2 linked regions of the Cryptosporangium arvum DSM 44712 genome follow. The protein of the gene in region 1 interacts with the protein of each later gene in a pairwise test. Links are inferred from orthologs where the notes say so. Each region holds a gene or a part of one and is shown on either strand. Other genes may lie near its edges. The genes, in order: CRYAR_RS36735 and rlmB.

Region 1 (14,058 bases):
ATGTCCAGCCGCCCGAACTGATCGAGCGCGGACCCCACGAGCGTGCGTGGCGCCGCCGGATCGGACAGGTCGGCCGCCGCGGTGGCGACCCGCCCCCCGCCGGTGGCCAGGTCCATCGCCACCGAGCGCAGACCGTCGGCACCCCACGGCTGGGCCTCGTCGTGCGCGTCCCAGCCGTGGAGCAGGAGCGACGCGCCGTCCGCGACGAGACGGCCGGCGATCGCGGCGCCGATACCCGCCTTGCGGCTGGCTCCGGTGATCAGGGCAACTCGACCAGTGAGAGGTGGCACGGGAGACACGGTGCCACTGTTGCGACCCGACATGCCAGGGTGTGAAGCGTGATCGTCAGTGTCGGTATCGACGTCGTGCTCGTCGAACGGTTCGCCGCCGCGGTGGCCCGCACCCCGCACCTCGCGGAGCGGTTGTTCACCGCGGCCGAACGCGTCAATCAGGAAGGCCACCCGCGTCCGGCGGATTCGCTGGCGGCGCGGTTCGCGGCCAAGGAAGCCGTCGCGAAGGCGCTCGGCGCTCCCCACGGGCTCAAATGGCACGACTGCGAGATCGTTCCGGACGACGCCGGCCGTCCGTGGCTGGACGTCAAGGGCACCGTCGCCGAGGCCGCCGCGAAGGCCGGCATCGCCCGCTGGCATCTCTCCCTCTCCCACGACGGCGGGATCGCCTCGGCGATGGTCGTGGCGGAGGGCGCATGAGCTCCGGCCCGCGGAACCGGCCTGACGACGATGTCCTCACCGGCGCGTGGTCGGTGGAGGCGATCAGGGCGGCCGAGCACGAGGCGATGGCGCACGTCCCCCCGGGTGCTCTGATGCGCCGGGCCGCGGCCGGCCTGGCCCGGCGGTGCGTCGAGGTCCTGGACCGGGTCTACGGCGCGCCGGTCGTGCTGCTGGTGGGCAAGGGCGACAACGGTGGTGACGCGTTGTTCGCCGGTGCCGCGCTGGCCCGCCGCGGTGCGGTGGTGCGGGCGGTCGCGGGCGTCCAGGACGAGCGGGTGCACCGCGCCGGTCTGACCGCGTTGCGAGCGGCCGGCGGGCGGCTCGTCGAACTCGAGGACGTCCGGGAACGGCCGGCCGTGGTCGTCGACGGGCTGCTCGGCATCGGTGGGCGCGGTGGTCTGCGCCCGGACGCCGCCCGGCTGGCCCTCGCCGCGGAACAGTGGCGTGCGCACGGGTCGGTTGTCGTCGCGGTCGACCTGCCCAGCGGCGTCGACGCCGACACCGGCGAAGTGGCCGGCGCGGCGGTCACCGCCGACGTCACGGTCGCGTTCGGGAGCCTCAAGGCCGGTCTGCTGGTGGGTGAGGGTGCCGTGCGGGCCGGGCTGGTGGAGATCGTCGACATCGGGCTGAGTTTCCCGGCCGAGCCGCTCGCCCGCCTGGTCACCGCGGACGCGGTCGCCCGCTGGTGGCCCCGCCCCGGCCCGTCCGACGACAAGTACACCCGTGGTGTCGTCGGTGTCGCGGCGGGCTCGGAGCAGTACCCGGGTGCGGCGATCCTCTGCACGGGTGGGGCACTCTCCGGCCCGTCGGGCTATGTCCGGTACGCCGGCGCGGCCCGTGACGCGGTCCGTACGGCACACCCCGAGGTCGTCTCCGCGCCGTCGGTGGCCGACGCCGGCCGGGTGCAGGCCTGGGTGGTGGGCTCCGGTCTCGGTACCGACGACGACGCGGTGGACGCCGTCCGGCAGGTACTCGCCACCGATCTCCCCGTGCTGCTGGACGCCGACGGCCTGACGATCGTCGCCCGCGAGCCGGCGCTGGTGCGTGATCGCGAGGCTCCCACCCTCCTCACCCCCCACGACCGGGAGTACGCGCGCCTGGCCGGTGACGTCGGCCCCGACCGGATCGACACCGCCCGCCGCGCGGCCCGCGAACTGGGCGTCACCGTGCTGCTCAAGGGCTACCGGACGGTGATCGCGAGCCCGGACGACGCGCCCGTGTACGTCGTCAAGGCCGGCGTGCCGGAGTTGGCCACCGCAGGCACCGGCGACGTCCTCTCCGGGGTGATCGGCTCGCTGCTCGCCGGCGGCGTGCCACCGGCCGAGGCCGCGGCGGCGGGTGCGTTCGTGCACGGCACCGCGGGGCGGCTCGCCGCCGAGGCCGGCCCGGTCGTCGCGTCGCGCGTCCTCGATCACCTTCCGGCGGCGGTTCAGCGGACCGTTCGATAACGAACCATTGACGAGTGGCTCCGAGACCTACTCTCAGGCCATGCGGCGCCCCTACCTCGCCGGCCTGCTGACGGGCATCGGAGCAGTGTTCCTCGCGCTGCTCGTCGTCCTCGTGTTCGTCTGGCTGGACGAGAACGAACCACTGGCGTTACCCGGCAGCCGGAACGTGACCCGCACGCCGAGCGACGAGGTCGACGTGCCCTTCCGCGGGCAGCTCCCGCCGAGTGTCGTGCCGCCTTCGCCGCCGCGATCAGTGCCGTCGGAGCCGCCGCCGGCCGGTGTGGCCGGAGCGTGCGACCGGGTGCTCCGCCACGTCGACACCGCGATCGGTCTGTTGCGCTCGCTGCCCACCATCGACCCTGATCTGGCGGCCTGGAACCGGAACAGCGCCGACCTGCTGGCCGACGTGTCGTGGGCGCCGCGCTCGATGCGCCAGCCGATCCGGATCGTCCACCGCGCCGTCCGGCAGGCCCTCTACTGGTTCGCCACCAGCGACCCGGCGCCGTTCATCCAGGTGGCCGAAGCCGAGCGGGCCCGCACCGAGTTGCACGCGCTGTGCGACCGGCCGCAGCCCCGGCCGACCGAGACGTCACCGCGCGCCCCCAGCCCCAGCCCGAGCCCGAGCACGTCCAGTCCTCCACCGGATGTCCGTGTATGAGCCCACGCCTGGGAGAATGGACGCCATGGTGCAAGCGGAAGTGGTGATCGACCTGGATGCGATCCGGGCGAACACCGCACACCTGGCAGAGCGCGCGGCCACGCGTTCCGCGGCCACGATGGCCGTCGTGAAAGCCGACGGGTACGGGCACGGCGCGGTGCCGGCCGCCCGGGCCGCGCTGGCCGGCGGCGCCACCTGGCTCGGGGTGGCCACGGTCGCCGAGGCCGTCGAACTGCGCACCGCGGGCATCGGCTCCCCGATGCTCAGCTGGCTCAACGGGCCGGGCACCGACTTCACCCCGGCGGTGAGCACGGACGTCGACCTCGGTGTCCCGAGCGTCCGCGTGCTCGACGAGGTCGTCGCCGCCGCGAGAACCACCGGGAAGACCGCACGCGTGCACCTGAAGGTCGACACCGGACTCGGGCGCTCCGGCGCCGCCCCGGCCGACTGGCCCGACCTGCTCACCGCCGCGGCCAAGGCCCAGGCCGACGGCATCATCGAGGCGGTCGGCGTCTGGAGCCACTTCGCCTGCGCCGACGAGCCCGGCCACCCGTCGATCGCGGCGCAGCTCGGCGTGTTCTCCCAGGCGCTGGAGATCGCCGAGAAGCAGGGCATCCGTCCGCAGGTGCGCCACCTGGCCAACTCGGCCGGAACGCTCACCCTGCCGCAGGCGTACTTCGACCTGGTGCGCCCGGGCGTCGCGCTCTACGGGCTCTCGCCGAACCCCGCGCGGATCGAGGCCCCACTGCGGCCGGCGATGACCTTGCGCGGCGAGGTGCTCATCGCGAAACGCGTCCCGGCGGGCCACGGCGTGTCCTACGGGCACACGTACCACACCGCCACGGAGACGACGCTCGCGCTGATCCCGCTCGGGTACGCCGACGGCATCCCGCGCCAGGCGAGCGGCCGGGGCCCGGTTCTGCTCGGCGGGGAACGGCGGACGATCGCCGGGCGCGTCTGCATGGACCAGTTCGTCCTCGACGTGGGGGACGATCCGGTGTCCGCCGGCGACGAGGCCGTCCTGTTCGGCCCGGGCGGGCCGAGCGCCGACGACTGGGCCGACGTGGTCGGCACGATCAACTACGAGATCGTGACGCGGATCGGGGCGCGCGTCCCGCGCCGTTACGTCGGGACGGGGGCCTAGGCATGGGACTGGCGAAAGGTGCGTTCGGCCTGGCCGGGGCGCTGGTCGGCTCGATGGCCGCCGGCGCGGCGGCCGGGGTAGCGGCCGAGCGGTTCGCGACCCGCCGCCGGCGCCGCATCGGTGATCCCTACGCTGACGAGCCGTTCGGCGCGCTGCCCTACGACAGCGCGCAGATCGTCACCGCGGACGGCGTCGACGTCTACGTCGAGGTCGTCGAGGCCGACGGCGAGCCGGACCTGACCGTGGTCTTCGTGCACGGGTTCGCCCTGGACATGGGCACCTGGCACTTCCAGCGGCGGGTGTTCACCGGTCACGAGGACCCGAAGCTGCGGATGGTCTTCTACGACCAGCCCGGCCACGGGCACTCCGGACCCCGCCCGGACGGCGACTACACGATCGACCAGCTGGCCGACTCGCTCGCCGAGGTGATCACCAAGGTCGCCCCCGACGGCCCGCTCGTGCTGGCCGGGCACTCGATGGGCGGCATGACGCTGATGGCGCTGGCCGAGCGTCATCCCGATCTGGTGCTCGACCGGGTCGTCGGCGCCGCGCTGATCTCGACGTCCGCCGGCCATCTCGACGACGTCGCGCTCGGGTTCCCGCCGATCGTCGCCTGGCTGCGCGGCGCGCTGACGCCGACGCTGGCGAAGGTGCTGCGCTGGCAGCCGATCATGGCCGAGCGGGGCCGCCGCTCGGGCAGCGACCTCGCGTACCTGCTCACCGAGCGGTACGGGTTCGGCACCGCGAACCCCAGCCCCGCGCTCGTGGAGTACGTGGAGCGGATGAACGACGGCACCCGGGTCGAGGTGATCGCCGGGTACCTGGGCACGCTGTCGAAGCACGACCGGTACGCCGCTCTGGAGGCGTTCGCGGGCATCGAGACGCTCGTCGTCTGCGGCGACCGCGACCTGCTCACGCCGGTCGAGCACACCCGGGAGATCGCGAAGCTGCTGCCCGGAGCCGCGCTGCTGGAGGTCGCCGACGGCGGCCACTGCACGCTGATGGAGCACGCCGACGCGACGAACGAGGCCCTGCTCGAGCTGTTCCGGCGGTCCGCGCAGGTGGCGGCGGGACGCCGGCCGACCGAGGCGCCGCACCGCACCGAGGTGGCGGCGGCCAAGCAGCGTCGCAGCTGGGCACGGCGCGCGGGCGGACAACAACGACGAGCGCTGGAGAAGATCCTGCGCCGGAAGGGTGCTTGATGGAGCTCAAGACCCCCGAGGACACCCGTGCGCTCGGCCGATCGCTGGCCCCGCTGCTCCGGGCCGGTGACCTGATCGTGCTCGTCGGCCCGCTCGGCGCCGGGAAAACCCAGCTCACCCAGGGGATCGGGGCCGGTCTCGGGGTCCGCGGCGCGGTCACCAGCCCGACCTTCGTGATCTCACGCATCCACCCCGGCGGCCGGCTTCCCCTGGTCCACGCCGACGCCTACCGGCTGGGCGACGTCGCCGAGGTCGACGATCTCGACCTGGACGCGGACGTCGACGCGGCGGTCACCGTGGTGGAGTGGGGCGCCGGGCTCGTCGAGCAGCTCACCGATGCCTACCTGGAGATCCGGCTCGACCGCGACGAGGACTCCGACGTGCGTGTCGCCACCCTGGTGCCGCACGGCGGCGACTGGCCCGACCGGCTACGCGCGCTGGCCCAGTAGCCGGAACGTCGGCAGCGCGCCGAGCAGGCCGGACGCCCACGCGAGGACGAACACCCAGCTCGGCGACGTCTGCGCGACGATGGCACCGGCCACCGCGGCGCCGGTCGAACTGCCGACCAGGAACGCGGTGATCAGCCACGCGAACGCCTCGGTCACCGTGCCTTCGGGGGCGAGCCGGTCGATGACGAGGAACGTCAGCGTCATCAGCGGGGGCAGAGACAGGCCGCTGACCAGCGTCAGCCCGAGCGCGAGCGGGAAGATTCCGGGGTCGGTGGGCAGGAACGCCAGCGGCAGGTAGCCGAATCCCAGCGTGACGAACAGCCAGGGGAGCACCCGGCCGGGCGAGTACCGGTGCGAGCGGCCGGAGAACCAGACGCCGCCGATCAGCGCGCCGCCCGCGTTGGCCGCGACCAGCCAGGTGGTCCAGCCGCGGTCGCCGGACGCCTCGCTGAACGCCGACGCGGCCACCGGGAACGTCCCGATCGCCAGCCCGATCAGCGAGATGCCGAGGTAGAGGCGGCGGAGCCGGGGCGGGCGCAGCGCACCGGCCCAGTGCCGCTCGCCCACCTCGGTCGGACGCCACTGGCGCGACGCCGGCGCCACCGCGAACCAGAGCGCGCCGGTCAGCCCGATCGCCGCCGCCGCGTAGAGCCCACCGGCGGGGCCGAACGAGTTGGCCAGCAGCACCAGCAGCGGGCCGGCGACGAACACCAACTCCTGCGCGGCGGCGTCGAGCGCGTAGATCTTGGGCACGTCGGGGCCGGACAGCAGACCGGGCCAGATCGCGCGCAGCCCGGGTTCGAGCGGCGGGGTGGCCGCACCCGCGACGGCGGCGATCACCAGGCCACCGACGACGCCGGAGAACGGCAGCAGGGCCAGCCCGACCGAGCTGATCACGCCACCGCCGACGATGATCCGGGTCTGGCCGGTACGGTCCATCCAGCGGGCCAGCAGCGGCTGGCCGACCGCGCCCCCGGCCGTGTACGCCGCGGCGAACAGGCCGGCGACGCCGTACCCCACGTCGGAGCCGCGGCTGAACAGCACGAGCGCGACCGGGACCATACCGGTGGGGAGGCGTCCGAGCAGGCTGGAGGCGAGCAGCCGGGCGACGAAAGGTCGTCGGAGCAGGGCGAACGGTGACACGGGTATTCCTCGGTGAGCAGGGACGGGGTCAGCGGCCCGCGGCTCCGGGGAAGTCACCACGCTCGCGGTCGTCGCCGTAGAGCGGCAACTGAACCTCGAGCGAACGCATGGGCGAAGTATGCCGCACCGGTGCGATCGGAGTGCAACAGGGCTGCGAGCAGCGGGAACTCCGTGCGGGGTGCGGGTCGCGGTGGCACGATCGAAAGGACGTCGTCGCTGCCGCCGCCCGGAGGTCCGCCTTGCCCCTCTCCGTCGCCTCGATCCTCGCCGAGACCGCCGCTCGGCGTCCGAACCACACCGCGTTGGTCCTCGGCGACCTGCGGCTGCCCTACGCCGCGGTCTGGGACCAGGCCAAGCGGTACGCCGCGGTGTTCAGGGCCCAGGGCATCGGCCCGGGCGACCGGGTCTCGATCCTCATCCCGAACACGCCGCACTTCGTCTTCGCGTACTACGGCGCGGCGGCGCTGGGCGCGGTCGTCGTCCCGGTGCACGCGCTGCTGCGTGCCGAGGAGATCGAGTACGTCCTCAAGGACTCCGGCTCCAAGCTGTTCGTCTGCGCAGGCCCGCTGCTGGGTGAGGGCGCCAAGGGCGCGGAGCTGGCCGGGGTGCCACTGTTCACGGTCCTGAGCGGCGACGCCGAGGCTCCGCGCCTCGACGAGCTCGCCCAGCAGGCCGAGCCGATCGCCACCTACGAGCAGGCCGAGCCCGACGACGTCGCGGTGATCCTGTACACGTCGGGCACGACCGGCAAGCCCAAGGGCGCGATGCTGACGCACCTCAACATCGTGATGAACGTCGACACGAGCGTGATCTCGTCGTTCGACACCAGCCCGGACGACGTCGTCCTCGGCTGTCTGCCGCTGTTCCACTCGTTCGGCCAGACCGTCTCGTTGAACGTGACCTTCCGGGCCGGCGGCACGCTCGTGCTGATGCCGCGCTTCGACGGGCCCGGCGCGCTCGCGCTGATGCTCAAGGAGAAGGTCACCAACTTCATCGCGGTGCCGACGATGTACATCGCGCTGCTCGACGCCCTGCGCGACGCCGATTCGGACGAGAAGCCGCCGCTGCGCCTCGCGATCTCCGGCGGCGCCTCCCTGCCGCTGGCCGTCCTCGAACAGTTCGAGCAGGTCTTCCAGATCCCGGTCTACGAGGGCTACGGCCTCACCGAGACCTCCCCGGTCGCGACGTTCAACCAGAAGGGCTGGCCGACGAAGCCGGGCACGGTCGGGCGGCCGATCTGGGGTGTCGACGCCGAGATCGCGCGGCCGGAGATCGAGGAGCGGATCGAGTTCCTGCCCACCGGTGAGCTGGGCGAGATCGTCATCCGCGGCCACAACATCATGAAGGGCTACCTCAACCGGCCCGAGGCCACCGCCGAGGCCATCGTCGACCGCTGGTTCCGCACCGGCGACCTCGGCACCAAGGACGAGGACGGCTACATCACGATCGTCGACCGCAAGAAGGACATGGTGCTGCGCGGCGGGTTCAACGTGTACCCGCGCGAGGTCGAGGAAGTGCTCATGCGCCACCCCGACGTCGCCCAGGTCGCGGTGATCGCGGTGCCGCACCCCACGCACGGCGAAGAGGTCTGCGCGGTGATCGTCCCGACCCCCGGGGCGTCGCCCGACAAGGAGCAGATCATCGGCTGGGCCAAGACGAACCTGGCCGGCCACAAGTACCCGCGGATCATCGAGTTCGTCGACTCGTTCCCGCTCGGCCCGTCCGGCAAGGTCCTCAAGCGCGAGCTGAAGACCCGGTTCAACTAGCGAACACCGCGAACGCCGCCGACCAGGGGTTTAGTCGGCGGCGTTCGGTGTGTGCGTTGATGGTGCATGCGAGTGGGGCCGCAGCGGTCGATGGTTGCCGATCCGTGATCGAAGAGTGATCCGCACCCGGCCGACCGCCCGAGAAACAAATGGAGCTTCGTACCGGTCGTGCCGGTACGAAGCTCCATCGGGCGGGCCCGGAGGTCAGCCGGTGATCTGGAGGTTCTTCAGCAGGTACTCGCAGCCGGTCTTGATGTCGGCCTCCTGGTCCGCCCACTGGCAGCGCACCTGGATCTGCTGGTTCTTGTACAGCAGGAAGTAGCTGTACGCGTTCGCGAAGTCGAACTTGAACTCGTACCGGAAGCCCCGGTACCCGTTGTAGTTCACGTTCTGCCGGGTCGTGGCGTCCTGGCCGATCTGCTTCACGAGGCCGTCGTACTCGTTCTGCAGCGCCGCGTCGCTCACCGACGTCGAGTCGATCTTCAGCGTGTACGAGTCCACGACCAGCAGGTCGTCGGCCTCACCGGCGCTCTTCGCCATCGCGGCCGTGTGGTCGGGGGCCCCACCGGTGTTGTCGGAGCTCGGCGTGACGACCTCCTGGAAGCCCTTCGGCACCCGGGTGGTGAACGGCGCGCCGGCCGGGGCGACCTCGGGACGGCTGGTGTCGATCGACGGCCCGGTGGCGCTCGGCGAGGCCGAGGCACCCTGCGAGGGCAGCGTGGTGGCCGACGGCGCGGTCGGCTTGCTGCTCGCGGACGTCTCGTTCGTGTCGCTGTTGGCGACCAGCCAGCCGCCGATGCTGCAGACCGCGATGATGATGACGGCCACGGCGATGATGCCGCCGACGATCACGCCGGTGTTCTTCTTCTTGGGCGGGGTCGGCGGCGGGAAGCCACCGGGAGCGCCGTACGCGCCGGCGGGCTGCGCGTAGGGGTCGGCGGGCTGGGCGTAGGGGTCAGCGCCGTAGGCGCCGGCGCTGGGGTTGCCGTACGCACCCGCGCTCGGGTTGGCGTACGGGTCGTTGGGTAACGGCGCGGTCGGATTCGCCGGCGGCTGTCCGTAGGGCGCGCCGGAACCCGGCTGGCCGTAGGGGGCACCGGAACCGGGCTGGTCGTACGGCGAGCCCGAGGATGGCTGGTTGTACGGCGAGCCCGAGGAGGGCGGCTGGCCGTACGGGTTCGCCGGCTGACCGTAAGGGTCAGACGGCTGCCCGCCATAGGGCTGGTTCGGGTCGTAGCTCACTGCCTCGTTCCGTTCTCTCCGTCTAGGTCCAGCGCGGCGTGAATGAAGAGCACGCTAGGTGGAGCGGGAGGGCCAGACAACCATCTCGGAGGCTTCACCGCACTACTAGCGTGACCAGTGTGACGACGGGATGTTCCGTATCTCCTGGTTCGGGCGCCCCGGGCTTGGTCGGCCGGGCTCACCAGCCCTGACTTCTGTCCAGCTTGCTGCGCCGACGTCGTTTTCGCTGTGCTGATGCCGACGCAATCACTGTCGCGTACCGGACACAGCTATCACACCCCCGTTCAGGTGATCGTCAGCGTCGCGAGCAGGTCGTCGCAGCCCCGGAGCACGTCGTCCTTCCGGTCGGCCCACCGGCAGAGCACCTGCACCATCGTCGTGCCCTTGAAGACGAAGTAGCTGTAGGCGTGCGCGCCGCCGTAGGCGAAGTCGTAGCGATACGCGGAGTAGCCGTGCACGGACGTGGCCTGCCCGGTCTTCGGGTCGTGCCCCAGCGCGGTGACGCCGGAGTCGATCTCGGTGCGCAGCGCGTTCTCGGCCAGCGACCCGGTGTCGACCGGGAGCGTGCCCGAGCCGGTCAGCAGGATGTTCGTGGTGTCGCCCTCGGCGAGCACGGCGGCTGCGGGGTGCTCCAGGGTGCCGCGGAGATCGGCCGGTGCTTCGATCGAGACGAATCCGCTCGGGAGCCGGACGCGGTAGGGCGCACCGGCGGGCGGGACGGCCGGCCGCGTGGCCTCGGCGGACGGGCTGGGCGAAGCACCGCTGCGGGCGGCCAGCAGGATCCCCCCGAAGCCGCAGCCGAGCACGATCAGCACCGGGATCACGACCGCGGCCACGATCCCCAGCGCGATCCACCCCGAGTGTCCCCGCCGCGGTGGGGGAGGCGGTGGAGCGGGCGCGTACTGCGGGTTCGGCTCGTACAGCTCGTAACTCACGTCGACCTCCCGGTCCTGGAAGCGGCCCGTCCCACAGCGTGGGGGCTCCGGACCGGCTCGACCGTGGGGGCGCTGACGCAGGCTGTGTCGGCTCCGCTACGCACCGCGCCGTCCGCTGTCGCCGCCGGAGATCAGTAGGCTTGCGGGGTGCTGGTTCTGCTAGTCGATACGGCCACCGCCGCCGTCACCGTCGGTGTCGCCGAGATCTCCGCCCCCTCAGCGGTCACGGTCCGCGCGCGGCGGGTCGTCGTGGACGCCCGCCGGCACGGCGAGACGCTGGCCCCGAGCATCACCGCGGCGCTGTCCGACGCGGGCGTGTCCGCCGGCGACCTGTCGGCGATCGTCGCCGGTGTCGGTCCCGGCCCGTTCACCGGTCTGCGTGTCGGCCTGGTGACCGCGGCTTCCCTGTCCGACGCCCTGGGCGTGCCGGCGTACCCGGTCTGTTCGCTCGACGGTCTGGCCGTACCGGGCCGGGCGGTGCTGGTGGCCACCGACGCCCGGCGCCGCGAGGTGTACTGGGCCACCTACGACGCCACCGGCGCCCGCGTCCACGGTCCCGACGTCGCCAAGCCCGCCGACCTCCGCGCCCGTCTGGATTCGGGCGAGCTCGGGGACGACCTGCTGGCCGTCGGTAGCGGTGCCGCGCTCTACGCCGAGCAGCTCGGCCGGCCGGTCGGCGAGCCGCAGTACCCGGCGGTGGAGTACCTCGCCGCCCGCGCCGCGTCCCGGGTGCTCGCGAAAGCGCCAGCGGAGCCGCTCACCCCGCTCTACCTGCGCCGGCCCGACGCCGTCGAGCCCGGCGCCGCCAAATCGGTGCTGACGTGACCGGAGTGGTGCAGTCGGTCACCGCGCCGATGCGCTGGTGGCACATCGAGGCCGTCGGCCCGATCGAACGTGACCTGTTCGGCGACGAGGAATGGTCGCCGGGCATGTTCTGGTCCGAACTGGCCCAGGCCGACACCCGCTGGTACCGCGTCGCGCTCGAGGGCGACGACGTGGTCGGGTACGCCGGGCTGTGCGTCTACGGCCCCGACGACGCCTGGGTGCAGAACATCGCGGTGCGGCGCGACCGGCAGGGGCACGGCCTGGGCGCGCGGCTGCTCGACGAACTGCTCACCGAGGCCACCCGGCGCGACGCCCGGCAGGTGCTGCTCGAGGTCCGCGCGGACAACGCACCGGCCCAGCGGCTCTACACCCGCCGCGGGTTCGAGGCCATCGGCCTGCGCCGCGGCTACTACCAGCCGAGCGGCGCCGACGCGATCGTGATGCGCTTGGAAGCACCAGGGAGAGCGAATGACTGACGAGCCATTGGTGCTCGGCATCGAGACGTCCTGCGACGAGACCGGCGTCGGCATCGTCCGCGGCTACGAGCTGCTGGCCGACGCCGTCGCGTCGAGCGTCGATCAGCACGCGCGGTTCGGCGGGGTGGTGCCCGAGGTGGCCAGCCGCGCGCACCTGGAGGCGATGGTGCCCACCGTGCACCGCGCCCTCGCCGACGCGAACGTGACGCTCGCCGACGTCGACGCGATCGCGGTGACCGCCGGTCCCGGGCTCGCCGGGGCACTGCTGGTCGGCGTCGCGGCGGCGAAAGCCTACGCGGTGGCCCTGGACAAGCCGCTGTACGGCGTCAACCACCTCGCCGCCCACGTCGCGGTCGACACGCTGGAGCACGGCCCGCTGCCCGAGCCCGCGATCGCGATGCTCGTCTCCGGCGGCCACTCCTCGCTCCTGCTCGTCGACGACCTGACCGGTGACGTCGAAGCGCTCGGCGCCACGATCGACGACGCGGCCGGCGAGGCGTTCGACAAGGTCGCCCGGGTACTCGGCCTGCCGTTCCCCGGCGGCCCGCCGATCGACAGGGCCGCCCGCGACGGCGACGCGGCCGCGATCGCGTTCCCGCGGGGGCTGACCGGCCCGCGCGACCACGCCGAGCACCGGTTCGACTTCTCGTTCTCCGGCCTGAAGACCGCGGTCGCGCGCTGGGTGGAGACCCGGCAGCGCAACGGCGAGCCGGTTCCGGTGGCCGACGTCGCGGCGTCGTTCCAGGAGGCGGTGGCCGACGTGCTCACCGCGAAGGCGATCGACGCGTGCAAACGGCACGGGGTCGAGACGCTGCTGATCGGCGGGGGAGTGGCGGCGAACTCGCGGCTGCGGTCGCTGGCGGCCGACCGGTGCGCCGCGGCCGGCGTCCAGCTCCGCGTGCCGCGCCCGAAGCTGTGCACCGACAACGGGGCGATGGTCGCCGCGCTCGGCTCGCGGCTGGTCGCCGCCGGGGTCGCGCCGTCGCCGCTCGACCTGCCGGCCGACTCGTCGTTGCCGGTCACCGAGGTGGTCATGGCCGCACACGAGGTGGGTGCGCCGCGATGATCGTGCGGATGGTCGAGATGGCGGCCCACCCCGAGGCCCACCAGGATCTCGTCGACTGGGCGTGTGCGGTGGCCGTGCCCGAGCTCGAGCGGAAGATGGGCCACGTCAGCTCCGAGGTCTTCACGTCCGCCGACAACCGGCTCGTGGTGATCTCGCGCTGGCGCGCGGAGCCGGTCGCGCTCGCCGACCCCCCGAAACACTGGCTCCGACGGGAGGCGCACTCATGGGACTTCTCTCCGGTCGACCGGTGATCCTCGACGTCGACACCGGCGTCGACGACGCGCTCGCGCTCCTGCTCGCGGTGAAGTCGCCGGCGCTCGACCTGCGCGGGGTCACGTGCGTGGCCGGCAACACCGGTCTGGAACCGGTCGTGCGCAACACCCTGCGCGTGCTCGACGCCGCCGGGGCGCCGCTCGACCTGCCGGTCGCGGCCGGGGCCCGGCGTCCGCTGCTGGATCCTCCGCACCTGGCCGAACCCGACGCCACCCAGACGGCCGAACACGTCCACGGCGCCGACGGGCTGGCCGAGGTCGACCTGCCCGAATCCACGCGCCCGCTCGACCGGCGGCCGGCCGTCGAGCTGCTCCGTGACCTGCTGCTCGGTGCCGAGACCCCGATCACGCTGGTGCCGCTGGCCCCGATGACGAACATCGCGCTGCTGCTGCGCACCTACCCGGAGGTGCGGCCGAAGATCGAGCGGATCGTGCTGATGGGCGGCGCGGTGAACGGCGGCAACGTCACCGCCGCGGCCGAGTTCAACGTCTTCGCCGACCCGGAGGCGGCCGCGATCGTGTTCGGCGCCGGCGTTCCGGTCACGATGTACGGGCTCGACGTCTTCTACTCGGTCCGGGTGTCCCGGGCCGACGCCACCGCGCTGGCCGCGTCCGACGTGCCGTCCGCCCGGCTGGCCGGTCAGCTCCTGCTGTTCCGGATGAACGGCGAACTGGACTCGGCCGAGATCGGCGACGCCGGT
Region 2 (13,942 bases), 7.5 Mb from region 1 along the record:
CGACGCACCGAACGCGGTGTTCTTCTTGTCGGCCAGCGGCTCCAGCGAGTAACTGGCCTTCATGTCGACGTAGGTGGACGGGCGCACGGTCTCGAGCTCGAACGAGACGATGTGCGTCTCGGTGGACGGCACCGACCGCAGAGCCGAACAGCCGGTCGTCAGTAGCAGCCCGACGACGAGCACCACCGTGAGCTGCCGCATACCCGGCAGCTTAGTGTTCGCCCACCAGCGACCCGAGCGCGCCTTTGATGCCCAGCTGGACGCGGGCCGCGTTGCGGTTGGTGATGAACGCGGCGATCTCCTGGGCGACGACACGCGGGGCGAAGTAGTCGGGGGCGTAGTGGTCGAGTTCCGGGCGGACGCGGCACTCCGAGTCGGCCATCAGCTCGTGCAGCCGGTGGAGTGCGGTGGTCAGATAGTCGGCCGAACGCCCGCCGCCGAGCAGCAGGGTCGGCGAGTGGATCGCCGCGTACCGCCGCCCGTCGGAGTCCAGCCGGGCGATCTCGTCGACCTCGGCCGGTGTCGTCGCCATGATCGCCCTGGTCTCGACCCCCTCGTCACCGTGGAGCAGCAGTTCGGCCAGCGCCCGGTACACGATCATCGGTGCGTTGCCCAGCGGCACCATCCGCGTGCCCTTGAGGAACGTCGCCATCGCCGCTCCGTGCCGCCCGGTGGCGAGCTGGCGACGGAACTCCGGCACCCAGCCGGCGTCGAACGAACCGGAGATGCTCACCGTCGGCTCGTACACGATCAGCGCGTCGACCGGACGCCAGAGCGCGAGGTGCAGGGCCACCAAGCCGCCGTGGCCGTGCCCGAACAGCAGGTCCGATCCGGTCGCGCGTAACACCGCGTGGACGTCGGCCGCCTCGGCTTCGATGCTGTAGAACGGCCCCTGCGGACCGCTGTCACCCCGCCCGCGCCGATCGATCACGTGCACCCGGTAGTCCTCGGCGAGCTCGTCGGCGAGCGCCCGGTAGTGGGTGGCGCGACGGTTGTTGCCCGGAACGACGACGAGCCCGGGCCCCTCTCCGGTGCTGAGCACCCCGATCGCCGTGCCGTCGGCCGACCGGACGGTGCTACTGGATTCCCTGCTCATCACTGGCGCTCCCCTTCGCCCGACCGGCCGCGAGTACCGAGGCTCGAGGATCAGTGTGCGGATGCGACCTGTTAGGACGCTGATAGAGCGCTGACAGCCATCTCCAGCTCCAGATAACTCGGGTCGGGCGGGTACCGCATGGTGCCGCCGGTCTCCGCGAAACCGAGGCGGCGGTAGAACGACTTGGCCCGCTCGTTGACGTCGAGCACGAAGAGTCGTACCTGGTCGACGGCCAGTTCGGCGCGAGCCCACTCGACCGCGGCGCCGATCACCGCCGCGGCGGCGCCCCCTCCCCGCTGCGCCGGGGTGACGTACACGCCGACGAGCATCGCCGAGGCCGCTTCCTCGCCGAAGATCCCGGCCATTCCGACCAGCCGGTCGTCCGCGTCGACGGCGACGAACGTCGCGCGGTCGGTGGCGGCGGCCCGCTCCTGCCAGGCGTCGTCCGGGAGCGCGAGCGCGTCGTCGTACTGCTCGACGAAGGCCAGCGGCGAGTCTTTCAGCGCCTCTAATCGGAGTCGGCGGAATTCCCGCCAATCGTCGGGACGAAGCCGGCGCACGCGATGGTTCACGGCCCCATCGTTGCAGCGCCGAAACATTAGAGGTTCCTGAACGTATGGGAATCAGCTGTGCTACACGGCGTAACATGTTGTCTCATGCACCCATCGGATCTCGGCTGGTCACCGGGCTCCGACGCCGATTTACCGCCGGGCCGGGGCGGGCGTCACCGCCGGGTGAGCGACCTGCCGTACCGCATCACCGCCGCGCTCGGAGCGGCACTGGTTCTGGCCGCCGGCGGGATCACCGCGTACGGAGCGACCCATCGCCCCGCCGACACCACGGTGACCGCGTCGAGGCCGCTGGCCGCAACGAGCGAGCCCCGCGCACCGCTGCCGGTGCCGGAGACACCGTTCGAGCCGTACGTCGACATGGGTTACTACCCGCCCTACGACCTGGCCGGATCGGTGGAGAAGGCCGGGATCTCCCGGTACATCCTCGGGTTCGTCGTCGCCAAGGACGGCTGCACGCCCAGCTGGGACGGTGACGTCGCGATCGACGACGCGGAGATGATCCAGCGGGTCGAGGACTTCCGGGCCGCCGGCGGCGACATCCGGATCTCGTTCGGTGGCGCGGCCGGGGACGAGCTCGCCGCCGTCTGCGCTTCCGTTCCGGCTCTGGCCGACGCGTACCAGCGCGTCATCGACCTGTACTCGGCCACGGCGGTCGATTTCGACGTCGAGGGGAACGAACTCGGGGACACCCCGGGGCACGATCGGCGCGGGCAGGCGATCGCCGTGCTGCAGAAGAACGCCGCGGCCGCGGGCAAGAATCTCGACGTCTCGCTGACGCTGCCGGTCAACCCGAGCGGCTTCACCGCCAGCCCGATCCGCATCCTGACCGCGGCCGCGAAGGCGAACGCCCGGATCGACGCGGTGAACGTGATGGCGATGGACTACGGGCGCTGGGCGGCCCCGGAGCCCGAGGGCATGATGGGCACCTACGCCACCCAGGCGATGACGAACGCCGTCGGAACGCTCCAGGAGGTGTTCGGGCTCAGCGAGGCCGAGGCCTGGAAGCGCATCGCGGTGACTCCCCTGATCGGGGTGAACTCACCGGCCACCGAGGTGTTCTCGCTCGAGGACGCGGCCAAGGTCGGTGCGTTCGCGCGTGAGAAGGGCGCGGCGTTCTTCTCGATGTGGGCGATCACCCGCGACCGGCCCTGTCCGACCGGCGTCGAGGCCGACGCGGAGTCCGACGCGTGCGCGGGCAACGCCCCGGACCCGTTCGCGTTCACGAAGGCGTTCCTGGCCGCACCCGGCGACTGACGAGCGGCCGGGTGGTCGGCTGCGGGATCGGTCACCGGGAGAGCGCGAGTTCGCGCAGCATCGCGGCCCCGGTGCCCTCGCGCCGCAACCGCTCCAGCCCGCTGCGGACGACGTCAGCGTTGACGTCCGCGCACCGGGACGCTAGTTCGTCGACGACCCCGGACGCCCCACGGTCAGCGCGACGATTTGCCGAGCGACGAGCGCCACCACGTCGCCGGCGGTGTGCGGTCGGGTGGCGGATCGTTCACGCCGGGGCTCGGAGGTCGTCGGGTATTTCCCCCCGCTCCGACGAGGCGACCACTTCGGCCGCCCAGCGGACGCGGCTGCAGGGCCAGTTGGGGGCGGCCTGCCAATGTCCGGCGTTCCCGCACATCGGGTCGTCGCGGTAACGCTCGAGCGGCTCGTGCTGGTCGAGCAGCCGGTAGGCGGTGGCGACGTCTTCGGGCGTCAACGGTCTGTGCCACACCATGCCCATGGTTTTTCCCCTCCCTGGGAACGCGCTCCGCCCGGACAGAACTGTTCCGATTCCACTACCCATCGCAGTCGCCGCCACACGCGATGTGGGACGACGGGATTTAGCAATTCCCATCCCACCCCCTTATGACGGACCGATCAGGGCGTAAAGACGATGCGGTCGGCGACCGGCGCGTTCCAGAACTCGGCGATCCGCGCGAGCGGCTCCACCCGGTACCGCACGTCGATCGCGCCGTCCGCCACGGCGGCGGCGAGTTCCGGCAGCTCGGCGAGAAACTCACGGGCGGACACCGACCCGATGCCGCTGCCGACGATCTGCAGCCGGGCCGCACGTAGGGCCGTGGACGGAATCGGAGCGTCCGCACCGCCTATCGATCCGATCTGGATCCAGGTCAGCGGCGCGCTCCGATCGGCTCGGGCGGTGAGCATCGATCCGGCGACGCAAGGCGACCCACGACGACATCGCCGGGTTCATCGCCGACGCGATCAGTGCCGGGTCCGCCCCGTCCGGAAGCACCGCGCTCCGGCGGGCGTCGATCACGGTGCGGTCGGCGAACATGCCGAGCTTCGTCTCGTCCAGAACCGCGTAGCGAAGCTTTTGGTCGTGGTCCCTGACGACGCCGTCCATGCCGGGCACCAGCGGGAACGCGCTGTTGCTGCTGTAGTGCGCCCCGGTGGCACGCGACCGGGTCAGGTGGTGCAGGCCGGCGGCGAGCACTTCGACGACGAGCTCGTCGCCACCGACGGCAGCCGGCTCGGGGTGTTCGCCGTAGACCGGCGTGGCGTCGGGAGCGGTGAGGACTGCGGTCGCTCACCCAGCTGCGGGTGCTGGGCATCCTGCGTGATCGCCGGGCCCGCATGACCGAACTGGCCGCGTACCTGGGGCTCGACAAGTCGACGCTGTCCGGGCTGGTCGACCGGGCCGAGCGAGGGCTGCTGGCCCGGGAGAAGAATCCCGAGGACGGCCGGGTGGTGGACGTCTTCATGACCCCGGCCGGCTCGGAGCTGGCCGACCGGGTCTACGTCGAGGTCCGCCGGGAACTGGCTCCGCTGATCGACCAGTTCGACGTGTTCCGCCTACTGGACCGCGACCCGCGGTGAGCTCTTGCGGCGCATCGGGACGATGGTGCCGCGGCGGGCGGCGAGCCACAGGAAGACGACCGTGAGCACCACTCCGGCGGTCAGCGTGTAGAGGCTGCCCTCGGGGCCGAACGCACCGCCGGTGACCAGGTCCGAGCCGGACAGGGTGGTGTCGAGGAGCCCCTTCGAGTCACCGTTGCCGGAGACCGTCGCGCTGGCGATGCCACCGAGACCGAAGTTCCAGCCGAAGTGCAGGCCGATCGTGACCCACAGGCTGCGGGTGGCGGCGTAGCACGCGCCGAGCATGAAGCCGGCCTCGAGCGCGATCGCGGTGGCGCCCCACAGGGTGGCGTCCGGGTTGAACAGGTGCGACGCACCGAAGATCACACCGCTGAGCAGCAACGCGAGCCAGGTGCCCGTCACCTTCTCGACCCACCGGAACAGCAGGCCGCGGTAGATCAGTTCCTCGGTGGTCGCGGCCGCGGCCATGAAGCCGAGGATGCCGAGCGCACCACTGACCGAGCCGTATCCGTCGACGTGGAAGTCACCCAGGAACCAGATGTTGACGATGACGGCCGCGAACATCGCGAGGCCGATCGCGGTGCCACGGGCCAGGCCGCCCGCCGCTTTGCTCCGCGCCAGTTCGGTGACTTCACGCTTCTCGGTACGGCGGACGATCCAGCCGTAAGCGAGGGCGGCGACCGCTGCGGCGATCAGGCCTACGACGAGGCTGACCCAGGGGTTTCCCTGCACTCCGGTGGCCACCTGACCGCCGACGGCCGCGACCGCGACGACCACTACGAACTGAAGGACGAATCGCATGACCGCTCCTTGAAGGGGTCCGCGACCGGGGGTGTCGCGGCTTGTCAGGAACGCTATGGATTCGCGAGTTTCAGCACGTCACCGCAGAGTGGACACCTCGCTGTAGCTCTCTCGGGGGACAGCGTGGGTGTAGACGACGACGCGGAGGTCCCCCGGGTCGAGGGTCAGGACGTCCAGGTCGAGGTCGACGTGGCCGTGCGTCGGGCTCGGCACGCGCAGCTGATCGGCGTGGCCGCCCGGTACCGGCGGCGCGTTCCAGAGCTGGACGAACTCCGGGCTGCGCGCGTGCAGATCGGCGACCATCGACGCCAGTTCGACGTCGGCCGGGTAGCGACGAACCGTCTCGCGCAGCTCGGCCACGACCGTGGCGCGGAAGCCGTCCAGTTCATCGGGCACCCGGAACACCGACGGCCCGACCTCGGTGAACGCGCGCCACACCACGTTGCGACCGCGCCCGGGCGTCTCCGGGATCGTGCAGACCTCCGAGTGCCAGAGGTCGTTCGCGGCCAGCACCGTCCAGCTCGCGTCGCAGACGCAGACCGCGACGTCGCTCAGCCGCTCCAGCATCCGCCGCGCCGTCCCGGTCACCTCACGCGGAACCAGCCCGTCCGGCTCGGGCGACGCCGCGAACCCGGCCAGCGCACGCAGCCGGGCGTGCTCACCCGAGCTGAGCCGGAGCGCCCGGGCGAGCGCGTCGATCACGCCCGGTGACGGCTTGCGGCGCCCCTGCTCGAGGCGCTTCACGTGCTCCTCGGAGACGCCCGCGATGCCGGCGAGTTCGTCCCGGCGCAGACCGGGCACGCGCCGGACGGCGGGTAACGACGCCGGCACCCCGGCTTCCGCTGGTGTGATCCGCTGCCGCAGGGTCCGCAGCGCGGTCCCGAAATCGTCGTCCCGCCGCACGGGTCCATTCTGTCAGCGGTTGTCAGCCGCTCCTCAGGTGCGGGCGAGACGCGACGTCAGTCGCGGGCAAGTCGCGACGTCAGTCGCGGGCTAGACGCGACGTCGGTCGCGGGCTAGACGCGGCCTCAGTCGCGGGCGAGACGCGGCCCGCCCGGGGTGGACGCGCTCGGGGCGTCGACGGGCTCCATGTAGAACCGCGACCGCTGAACCAGATCGTCACCCACCGTGATGATGATGACGCCGCGCAGATCCTGTCCCGCCGCCCGCGTGTAGTGCCACTCGCCCCACACCTCGTCGCCGACCTCGACCGCGTTGGTCATCGCGATCGTGATGTCCGGCGAGGTCGTGAAAATCATCTCCCAGTTCCGGCGCACCTGCTCCGGCCCGTGCACGTCCCGCCCCGGATGAGCCGGCCACTCCCCACGGAAATCCGGCCCGAAACAGGACGCGATGGCGTCGAGATCCTGGCTGTTCAGGGCGCCGATCAGGCGCTCCACTACGGCGTTACTCATACAGTCGACGCTAGACGCGGTCGGCCTGATCCATGAGGGCCAAGATGTACCACCTTCAGAGCGAGCAGGAACGGAGCAGCGCACTACGAGTTGCCGGACTGATCCCGCGCTCCGTATTTCGCGAAACGCTGCTTCACGTTCGAGGCAACTCCGGATCCCATCCGGACCATGCGCATCGCAGCCCGGACGGCGGGTTCCTGGCGAGCCGCCCGCTCGATCGCGTCCCGCAGCCGGGCATCCTCCGAGGCGCCGGCCAGATCGGCGCCGCTCCCCCACCGCACGCTGACGTCGTCGAGAGTCAACGGGTCCGTCGTGAGCAGCTCACATGACCCGTCGCCCGAATCCGGACGGTCGGAGCACTCATGAGCAGACCGTACCGACTGCGCCCGGCCGAAGTCAGGAACGCCCGAGCACCCCGTCCGAGACGGTGGGCGATGCCAGCCAGACAGATCGACGGCGTGATGTGCGCTCGCGGGTAAACGAGCTACCCGGTCAGATGAGTGCTGGTGAGAGGGCTTGAACCCCTGACCGCCGAGTACAGGTGCGGTGCGACGCGCCTTCCGCCGTCCGGGTTGCCCGCCATCATCTGCTCCGGCGCCGGTCAGCGGCAGTTTGACGTCCGTAAGCGTCCGCGCCGATCGTGCGGTCGTCGTGACATCCGGGTGACATGGTTCGTGACCGCACCACGGCCACCGCGGACGTTACGCTGACTGGCGACAGCTCCGCCGATCCATGCCGATAGGAGGTGCCGCATGACTGGGATGGTGGCGCCGGCCTGGATGCACGACCAGGTCACCGCTGAGCAGTACGCGACCTGGACCGAGGAGCAGTGTGCGGGCATCGAGATACTCGACGGGATGGTTGTTGTGAGTCCCGGCGCGTCCAAGACCCGGCCAGCAACCGATACCGCGAGAGCGACCTCCACACCGGGGTCATCAAGACGACCGCGCCTCTCACGATCGACCTCGACCTCGGGCGGCTCTGACTGCACGTCGGCCACTCCGCCAACCGGCCAGCTCCCGGCAACACGAACTGCCTAGTCAGACAAGGGCTGGTGAGGGGAATCGAATCCCTAACCATCCGACTACACGTGCGGTGCGACGCATCCTTTCGTCGTCCGGCACAGGTCGTTGCAGTCCGTTCTTCAGCAGCCGCGGCTATCCCAGATAACTGCCCGGTCGGGCTTGACTTCGCTGCACGCGATCGCCTTGACGATCTGGTAGCCCTCGAGTTCTTCGAGCGTGGTCGTGATCTCGGTGTCCCGATCGATGTCACGCTCAGCCACCGGCTGGCTCGTGATGGCGTCGGCCGGCGCTGCCGTCCCGGCCGGAGCCGCGTAGGACGCGCTGAGTGCCGTCTTCAGCCGGTCGTTCACCTGTCCGTTGGTCAGTACGGCGATGCGCGCGTTCGTAACCGAGAAGTACCGGAACAACTGAGAGACGTTCTCGACGCGCAGCGGACCGGTCGACTTCTTGCACTCGACGAGAATCTGCACCTCACCGTCACGCATGATCGCGTAGTCGACCTTCTCGCCGCGCTTCGTGCCGACGTCGGCCGTGAACTCGGGTACCACTTCGAGCGGGTCGAACACGTCGTAGCCGAGGATCGTCGAGATGAACGGCATCACGAAGCGGCAGCCGGAGGCGGTGGGCGTCGGACCTGATGGCGTGGCTTTTGCTGTCCGGTCGCATCGCAACAGGCCTCGGCGCAAGCAGGAGGCGCGTGGCCCTGCCGCTTCAACCACGATCTGACCGTTGGCTGGCGCTACCCACGCGGGGCCGGCCCATCCGCAGCGCCGCGACGGCTGAGGTCGTGGCCCCACCGGACGACGTCGGCCCGGCGCTGGTGGCCGGGCGACGTCGTCCAGGCTCGTCGCACCGCTACTTCCAACTCGAGGGCTCCCGGATGTCCCCGGTCATCTCGAAGCTCGCGATCGCCCGCTCGGCGAACTCCAGGCCCGCCTGAGTACGCCCCGGCTCCGGCCGGCTCACCGCCATGACCTTCGTGTTCGTGTCCGCCGTGAAGTAATAGTGGTACTCGCCGCTGGAAACTGCGGTTTTTGAGACCGCGTACGGCCCGATCTGCGTCGTCGGCTGGGCCGAGCCACCCATGTTCAACTGGAACTCCACTCCCGGCCCCACGCCGGCCCGGGCCAGATACATCGCCCGGATCGATGAGGTACCCCCGCCGGACCTGATGTCCAGCCTGGTCAGCGGCACTTTGGGCTTGATCGACGTGAACGGGAGCGGCGTGGGTCGGTCGACCGTCACCCGCAACGACTCGGCGATCCGGACGGCCAGTTCCTTCGCGTTCGCCATGTCCCGGACGTCGACCGACGCCTGTGCCCCGGACGCCCAGCGGAACCGCAGTTCGCCGGCCCAGGTGCGGACGCCCTTGCTGGTCTCGCGCGGGATCCACGTCGTCTCGGAGCCGTTGATCGTCGGGCCGGGGCCCGTCGTCCGCCGCATCGGTTTGTTCTCGGGCTCGAGGTCGGGCACGCCGGTGTTGCGGGGGGCCACGTAGACGATGACCCGCTGTGCGCTGTCCTGGAAACCTCCGCCCGTCGTCGCCGTGTACCGCGCGCCCTTGGGCTCCTGCTCCACCCGCCAGTGGTCCAGCCCGGCCGGGAGCCAGACCGGCGTGACCTGCAGCTGCGCCGGGTCGAACGCGCTCGGAGCGACCACGGTGGGGGTGGGTGAGACCGGTACCGGAGTGGCCGGGGGGACGCTGCTGCTATCGGTCACGAACGCCATCGCGACGCTGCCCAGCGTCACGATGGCGACCAGCGCCGCCGCGCCGACCAGGATCAGCCGGTGCCGCATCAGACGCTGTCGCTGCGCGATCGACGCCGCGACGTAGGAATCCGCAGCGGTGTGCATCGGCACCTCCGTAGCCACGTCGTGCAGCAATTCCCGGAGCGTCGCCTCGTTCATCGTCCGCTCCAATCCTGGGTCGCAGCGACCTCTTCTGGCAGGACGCGACGTAACGCCGCGATGCCCCGTGCGGTGTGGCTCTTGACCGTGTTCGCCGGGCACCCGAGTGCTTCAGCGGTCTCGTCCACCGAAAGATCTGCGTAGTAGCGGAGGACCAACGCGGCGCGTTGTTTCGGGGGCAGGGTCGCCAGCGCGGCCCGCAGGGCCAGCGTGGCGGCCGGGTCGGGGCCGGGAACCGAGGCCTGTTCCGGTAACCGGTCGACGAGCACCACCCGGCGGGCCCAGTTCGCGCGACGCTCGCTCAGGAACACCCGCACCAGGACCGTCCGCGCGTAAGCGTTCCGGTTCTCGGCCCGGCGTGCCTTGTCCCAGGCCAGGTAGAGCTTGACCAACGCGTTCTGCACGAGGTCGTCCGCGCGGTGCCCGTCCTGGCAGAGGACGTACGCCAGTCGGCGCAGCACCGGCAGCGCGGACCGCACGTATTCGTGGTACTCCTCGTCCTCCATACCCCTATGAGGCACCCCGACGATGCTCACGTTGCGGCAATGCGTGAATAAGTTGTCAGGTACCGGTCCGGGGCCGCGTAGAATCGCGCGGCGTGACTCTCCGTCTCCATGACACCGCCAGCCGGTCGATCCGCGAGTTCGTTCCGATCACTCCGGGGCGCTGCGGGATCTACCTGTGCGGGCCGACGGTGCAGTCCGCGCCCCACATCGGGCACCTGCGCTCTGCCGTCAACTACGACGTGCTGCGGCGCTGGCTGACGCGCTCGGGCTACGAGGTGACGTTCGTACAGAACGTCACCGACATCGACGACAAGATCCTGGCCAAAGCCGAGGACGTCGAGTGGTGGGCGCTGGCGTACCAGAACGAACGTGCGTTCGCCGACGCGTACGCCGCGCTGGGCTGCCTCCCGCCGACGATCGCCCCGCGGGCCACCGGGCACGTGCCCGAGATGGTCGAGCTGATGAAACGGCTCATCGAGCGCGGCCACGCCTACGACGCCGAGGGCGACGTCTACTTCGACGTGCAGTCGTACGCGGAGTACGGCGCGCTCTCCGGGCAGCGGCTCGACCACATGCAGGGCGACGGCGCCGACGACCACTGCAAGCGCGATCCCCGCGACTTCGCGCTGTGGAAGGGCCGAAAGCCCGAAGAGCCCACCACTGCTTCCTGGCCGACGCCCTGGGGCCCCGGTCGTCCCGGCTGGCACCTGGAGTGCTCGGCGATGGCCGGCCGGTATCTCGGCCGGGCGTTCGACATCCACGGCGGCGGGCTCGACCTGGTGTTCCCGCACCACGAGAACGAGATCGCACAGTCGAAGGCGGCCGGGTTCGGGTTCGCGAACTACTGGGTGCACCACGCCCTGCTGAACCTCGGCCCCGAGAAGATGAGCAAGTCGCTCGGCAACGTCATCGACCTGCCGAAGGTGCTCGGCCTGGTCCGCGCGATCGAGTTCCGCTACTACATCGCGACGCCGCACTACCGTTCGACGATCGACTACAGCGAGGAAGCGCTGCTCGAGGCGGCCGTCGGGTTCCGGCGGATCGAGAACTTCGTGGAACGAGCAGTCGAGCGGGTCGGCCCGGTCGACGGCGTTCCCGGTGCTGCTTTCACGGCCGCTCTGGACGACGACCTCGGCACGCCCGCCGGCATCGCGTCCGTGCACGAGGCGGTGCGGGTGGGGAACGCGGCTCTGGCCGCCGGCGACGAGGCGGGCATCCGCTCGGCGCTCGCGGAGGTGCGCGGTGGCCTCGAGGTGTTCGGGCTCGATCCGCTGTCCACCGAGTGGGCGGCCTCCGAGGCGGGCTCGGCCGACGATCTGCGCAACGTCGTGGATTCGCTGGTGAAGGTCGCGTTGGAGCAGCGGCAGGCGGCTCGGGCCCGGAAGGACTACGGGGCCTCCGACGGCATCCGGGACCAGCTCAAAGAGGCCGGTATCGTGGTGGAAGACACTCCAGCGGGTCCACGCTGGACCCTTTGATCGAAAGAGCCCCGCATGCCCGGCAACAGCCAGCGCCCGAACCGTCGTAAGACGGGAACCAAGAAAGGCGCGGTCGTCGGCTCGGGTGGCCAGCGGCGCAAAGCACTCGAAGGCAAGGGTCCGACGCCGAAAGCCGCCGACCGGTACAAACACAAAGCGAACCGGTCGGCCGCCGCGGCGGCCCGGCGCACCTCCGGCCCCGACAAGCCCAGGGCCACCCCCGGGCGGCGCGGCCAGGGCACCCGGGAGGGCGCTGAGCTGCTGGTCGGCCGCAACCCGGTGGTCGAGGCGCTGCGCGCGGAGATCCCGGCGAGCGCGCTGTTCCTGGCGCTCGGCGTCGACATCGACGAGCGCATCAACGAGGCGGTGCAGACCGCGGGTGACCGTGGGTTGTCGATCCTCGAGGTCAGCCGGGCCGAGCTCGACCGGATGACCGGTGGGGTGCTGCACCAGGGCATCGGGCTGAAGGTGCCGCCGTACGCGTACGCGGACCTGCCCGACGTGCTGGCCGCCGTGGAGGGCGCGCCGCTCGTCGTCGCTCTGGACGGCGTCACCGACCCGCGCAACCTGGGTGCGGTCGTGCGCTCGGCGGCTGCGTTCGGCGCCCACGCCGTTGTTCTTCCGGAGCGGCGCGCGGCCGGGATGACCGCAACGGCCTGGCGTACGTCCGCCGGCGCGGCGGCTCGTCTGCCGGTCGCTCGCGTCACCAACCTCACCCGGACGCTGCGGTCGCTGCAGGATCAGGGCTTCAGCGTGCTGGGTCTGGACGCCGACGGCGACGTCTCCACCGACTCGCTCGAAGTGGGCGCCGATCCGGTGGTCATCGTTGTCGGTTCCGAGGGGCGCGGCCTCTCCCGTCTCGTCGGTGAGGCCTGTGACCAGCTCGTCTCCATCCCGATGACGAACGACACCGAGTCACTCAACGCGTCGGTGGCGGCGGCCGTGCTGCTCGCCGAGGTAGCGCGCCAGCGTCGCCAGGGCTAGGCCGAGCAGGAAGCCGTAGACGTTGTCCGCGACGTCACGGGAGTCGCAGAAGCGGCTCAGCGGTAACAATCGCTGAGCCGCTTCGATCGCGACCGGGAGCAGCACCAGCCAGCGGTGCCTGGTGAGCGCGGCGAACGCCCCGAGCGGCACGAACATCCAGACGTTGAGGCTGCGCCCGTTGATCGGCCACGGGATCCAGGTCGGCTGCCAACCCCCGTTGATGCAGTGGTTCGTGTCGTTCGCGAAGACCGCGGGGGCCGGGGCGAGCGTGATGACCAGGATCGTCGCCAGCGTGGCCACCAGGCCGACCTCGGCGAGTCCGCGCTTCGTCACGATGCTGACGGTCACGGCGCCGAGCGCGATCACCACGAGCGGCGCGATGCGCAGCACGTCGTCCACGAAAAAGCCTGCACCGACCACGTCGGTGCAGGCTTTCTCAGCTTTTATCGACGTCAGTCGATGCGCGCGCCGGTCCCGGCGTGGAAGACGTGCACGTCGTCCTTGTTGATCTGCAGGTGCACGGTGTCGGCCAGGGTCGGAACCTTGCGACCGTCGGTACGCGTGACGATCCGCGTGTCGTCGCCACCGATCTCGGAGTGGCCGTAGACGTAGGCGTCGGAGCCGAGCTCCTCGACCAGGTCCACGACCAGCGGGAGGCCGGTGCCGTCGGAGACGACCTCGATCGCCTCGGGCCGGAAGCCGATCGTGACGTTCTTGCTGCCACCCTCGCCGGCCGCCGCGACCTGCTCACGGGTGAGCGGGACGACGATCGGGCCGAGCTGCGCGCCACCGTCGGTCAGCGGGACCGTCTTGAGGTTCATGGCCGGGGAGCCGATGAAGCCCGCGACGAACGCGTTGCCCGGGCGGTCGTAGAGCGCGCGGGGGGTGTCGCACTGCTGGAGCAGGCCGTCCTTGAGCACCGCGACGCGGTGGCCCATGGTCATGGCCTCGACCTGGTCGTGGGTGACGTAGACCGTGGTGATCTCGAGGCGCTTCTGCAGCGCGGCGATCTGCGAACGGGTCTGCACACGGAGCTTGGCGTCGAGGTTCGACAGCGGCTCGTCCATGAGGAAGACCTGGGGCTGGCGGACGATCGCCCGGCCCATCGCGACACGCTGGCGCTGACCACCGGAGAGCGCCTTCGGCTTCCGGTCGAGGTACTCCTCGAGGTCGAGCAGCTTCGCGGCGTCGCGCACCTTCTCGGCGATCTCGGCCTTCGGCGTCTTCTTGAGCTTCAGCGCGAAGCCCATGTTCTCCGCGACGGTCATGTGCGGGTAGAGCGCGTAGTTCTGGAAGACCATCGCGATGTCGCGGGCCTTCGGCGGGAG

Evidence for each region.
Region 2: the proteins of CRYAR_RS36735 (region 1) and rlmB interact in binary tests that used the Escherichia coli proteins (3 or more experiments, as listed by UniProt). The link is inferred for Cryptosporangium arvum DSM 44712 from one-to-one orthologs.

What each region holds. Positions count from the first base shown.
Region 1 is NZ_KK073874.1:8,048,259-8,062,316, reverse strand. Bases 1-2,942 are described here. They hold CRYAR_RS36735 (NAD(P)H-hydrate dehydratase), read left to right. Parts: upstream 1-706; coding sequence 707-2,179; downstream 2,180-2,942. Other genes in these bases: alr (alanine racemase), read left to right, coding at 2,863-2,942; CRYAR_RS36730 (hypothetical protein), read left to right, coding at 2,220-2,837; CRYAR_RS36740 (holo-ACP synthase), read left to right, coding at 339-710; CRYAR_RS36745 (SDR family oxidoreductase), read right to left, coding at 1-290. In the rest of the region: more of alr, read left to right, coding at 2,943-3,981; CRYAR_RS36720 (alpha/beta fold hydrolase), read left to right, coding at 3,984-5,183; tRNA (adenosine(37)-N6)-threonylcarbamoyltransferase complex ATPase subunit type 1 TsaE, read left to right, coding at 5,183-5,632; CRYAR_RS36710 (MFS transporter), read right to left, coding at 5,612-6,775; CRYAR_RS36705 (long-chain-fatty-acid--CoA ligase), read left to right, coding at 7,015-8,541; CRYAR_RS44125 (hypothetical protein), read right to left, coding at 8,746-9,783; CRYAR_RS36695 (hypothetical protein), read right to left, coding at 10,068-10,718; tRNA (adenosine(37)-N6)-threonylcarbamoyltransferase complex dimerization subunit type 1 TsaB, read left to right, coding at 10,866-11,543; rimI (ribosomal protein S18-alanine N-acetyltransferase), read left to right, coding at 11,573-12,019; tRNA (adenosine(37)-N6)-threonylcarbamoyltransferase complex transferase subunit TsaD, read left to right, coding at 12,012-13,085; CRYAR_RS36675 (hypothetical protein), read left to right, coding at 13,082-13,336; CRYAR_RS36670 (nucleoside hydrolase), read left to right, coding at 13,309-14,058. UniProt on the Escherichia coli protein: Bifunctional enzyme that catalyzes the epimerization of the S- and R-forms of NAD(P)HX and the dehydration of the S-form of NAD(P)HX at the expense of ADP, which is converted to AMP.
Region 2 is NZ_KK073874.1:527,293-541,234, reverse strand. The notes cover bases 10,804-13,629. They hold rlmB (23S rRNA (guanosine(2251)-2'-O)-methyltransferase RlmB), read left to right. Parts: upstream 10,804-11,645; coding sequence 11,646-12,614; downstream 12,615-13,629. Other genes in these bases: CRYAR_RS02425 (ABC transporter ATP-binding protein), read right to left, coding at 13,067-13,629; CRYAR_RS02430 (VanZ family protein), read right to left, coding at 12,546-13,013; cysS (cysteine--tRNA ligase), read left to right, coding at 10,804-11,630. Also shown: CRYAR_RS02510 (hypothetical protein), read right to left, coding at 1-201; CRYAR_RS42555 (alpha/beta fold hydrolase), read right to left, coding at 212-1,096; CRYAR_RS02500 (GNAT family N-acetyltransferase), read right to left, coding at 1,168-1,668; CRYAR_RS02495 (chitinase), read left to right, coding at 1,753-2,922; CRYAR_RS02490 (hypothetical protein), read right to left, coding at 3,167-3,373; CRYAR_RS02475 (CPBP family glutamic-type intramembrane protease), read right to left, coding at 4,474-5,298; CRYAR_RS02470 (helix-turn-helix domain-containing protein), read right to left, coding at 5,377-6,201; CRYAR_RS02465 (nuclear transport factor 2 family protein), read right to left, coding at 6,327-6,713; CRYAR_RS02460 (hypothetical protein), read right to left, coding at 6,797-7,015; CRYAR_RS48425 (hypothetical protein), read right to left, coding at 8,594-9,646; CRYAR_RS02445 (SigE family RNA polymerase sigma factor), read right to left, coding at 9,643-10,152; more of cysS, read left to right, coding at 10,245-10,803; more of CRYAR_RS02425, read right to left, coding at 13,630-13,942. UniProt on the Escherichia coli protein: Specifically methylates the ribose of guanosine 2251 in 23S rRNA.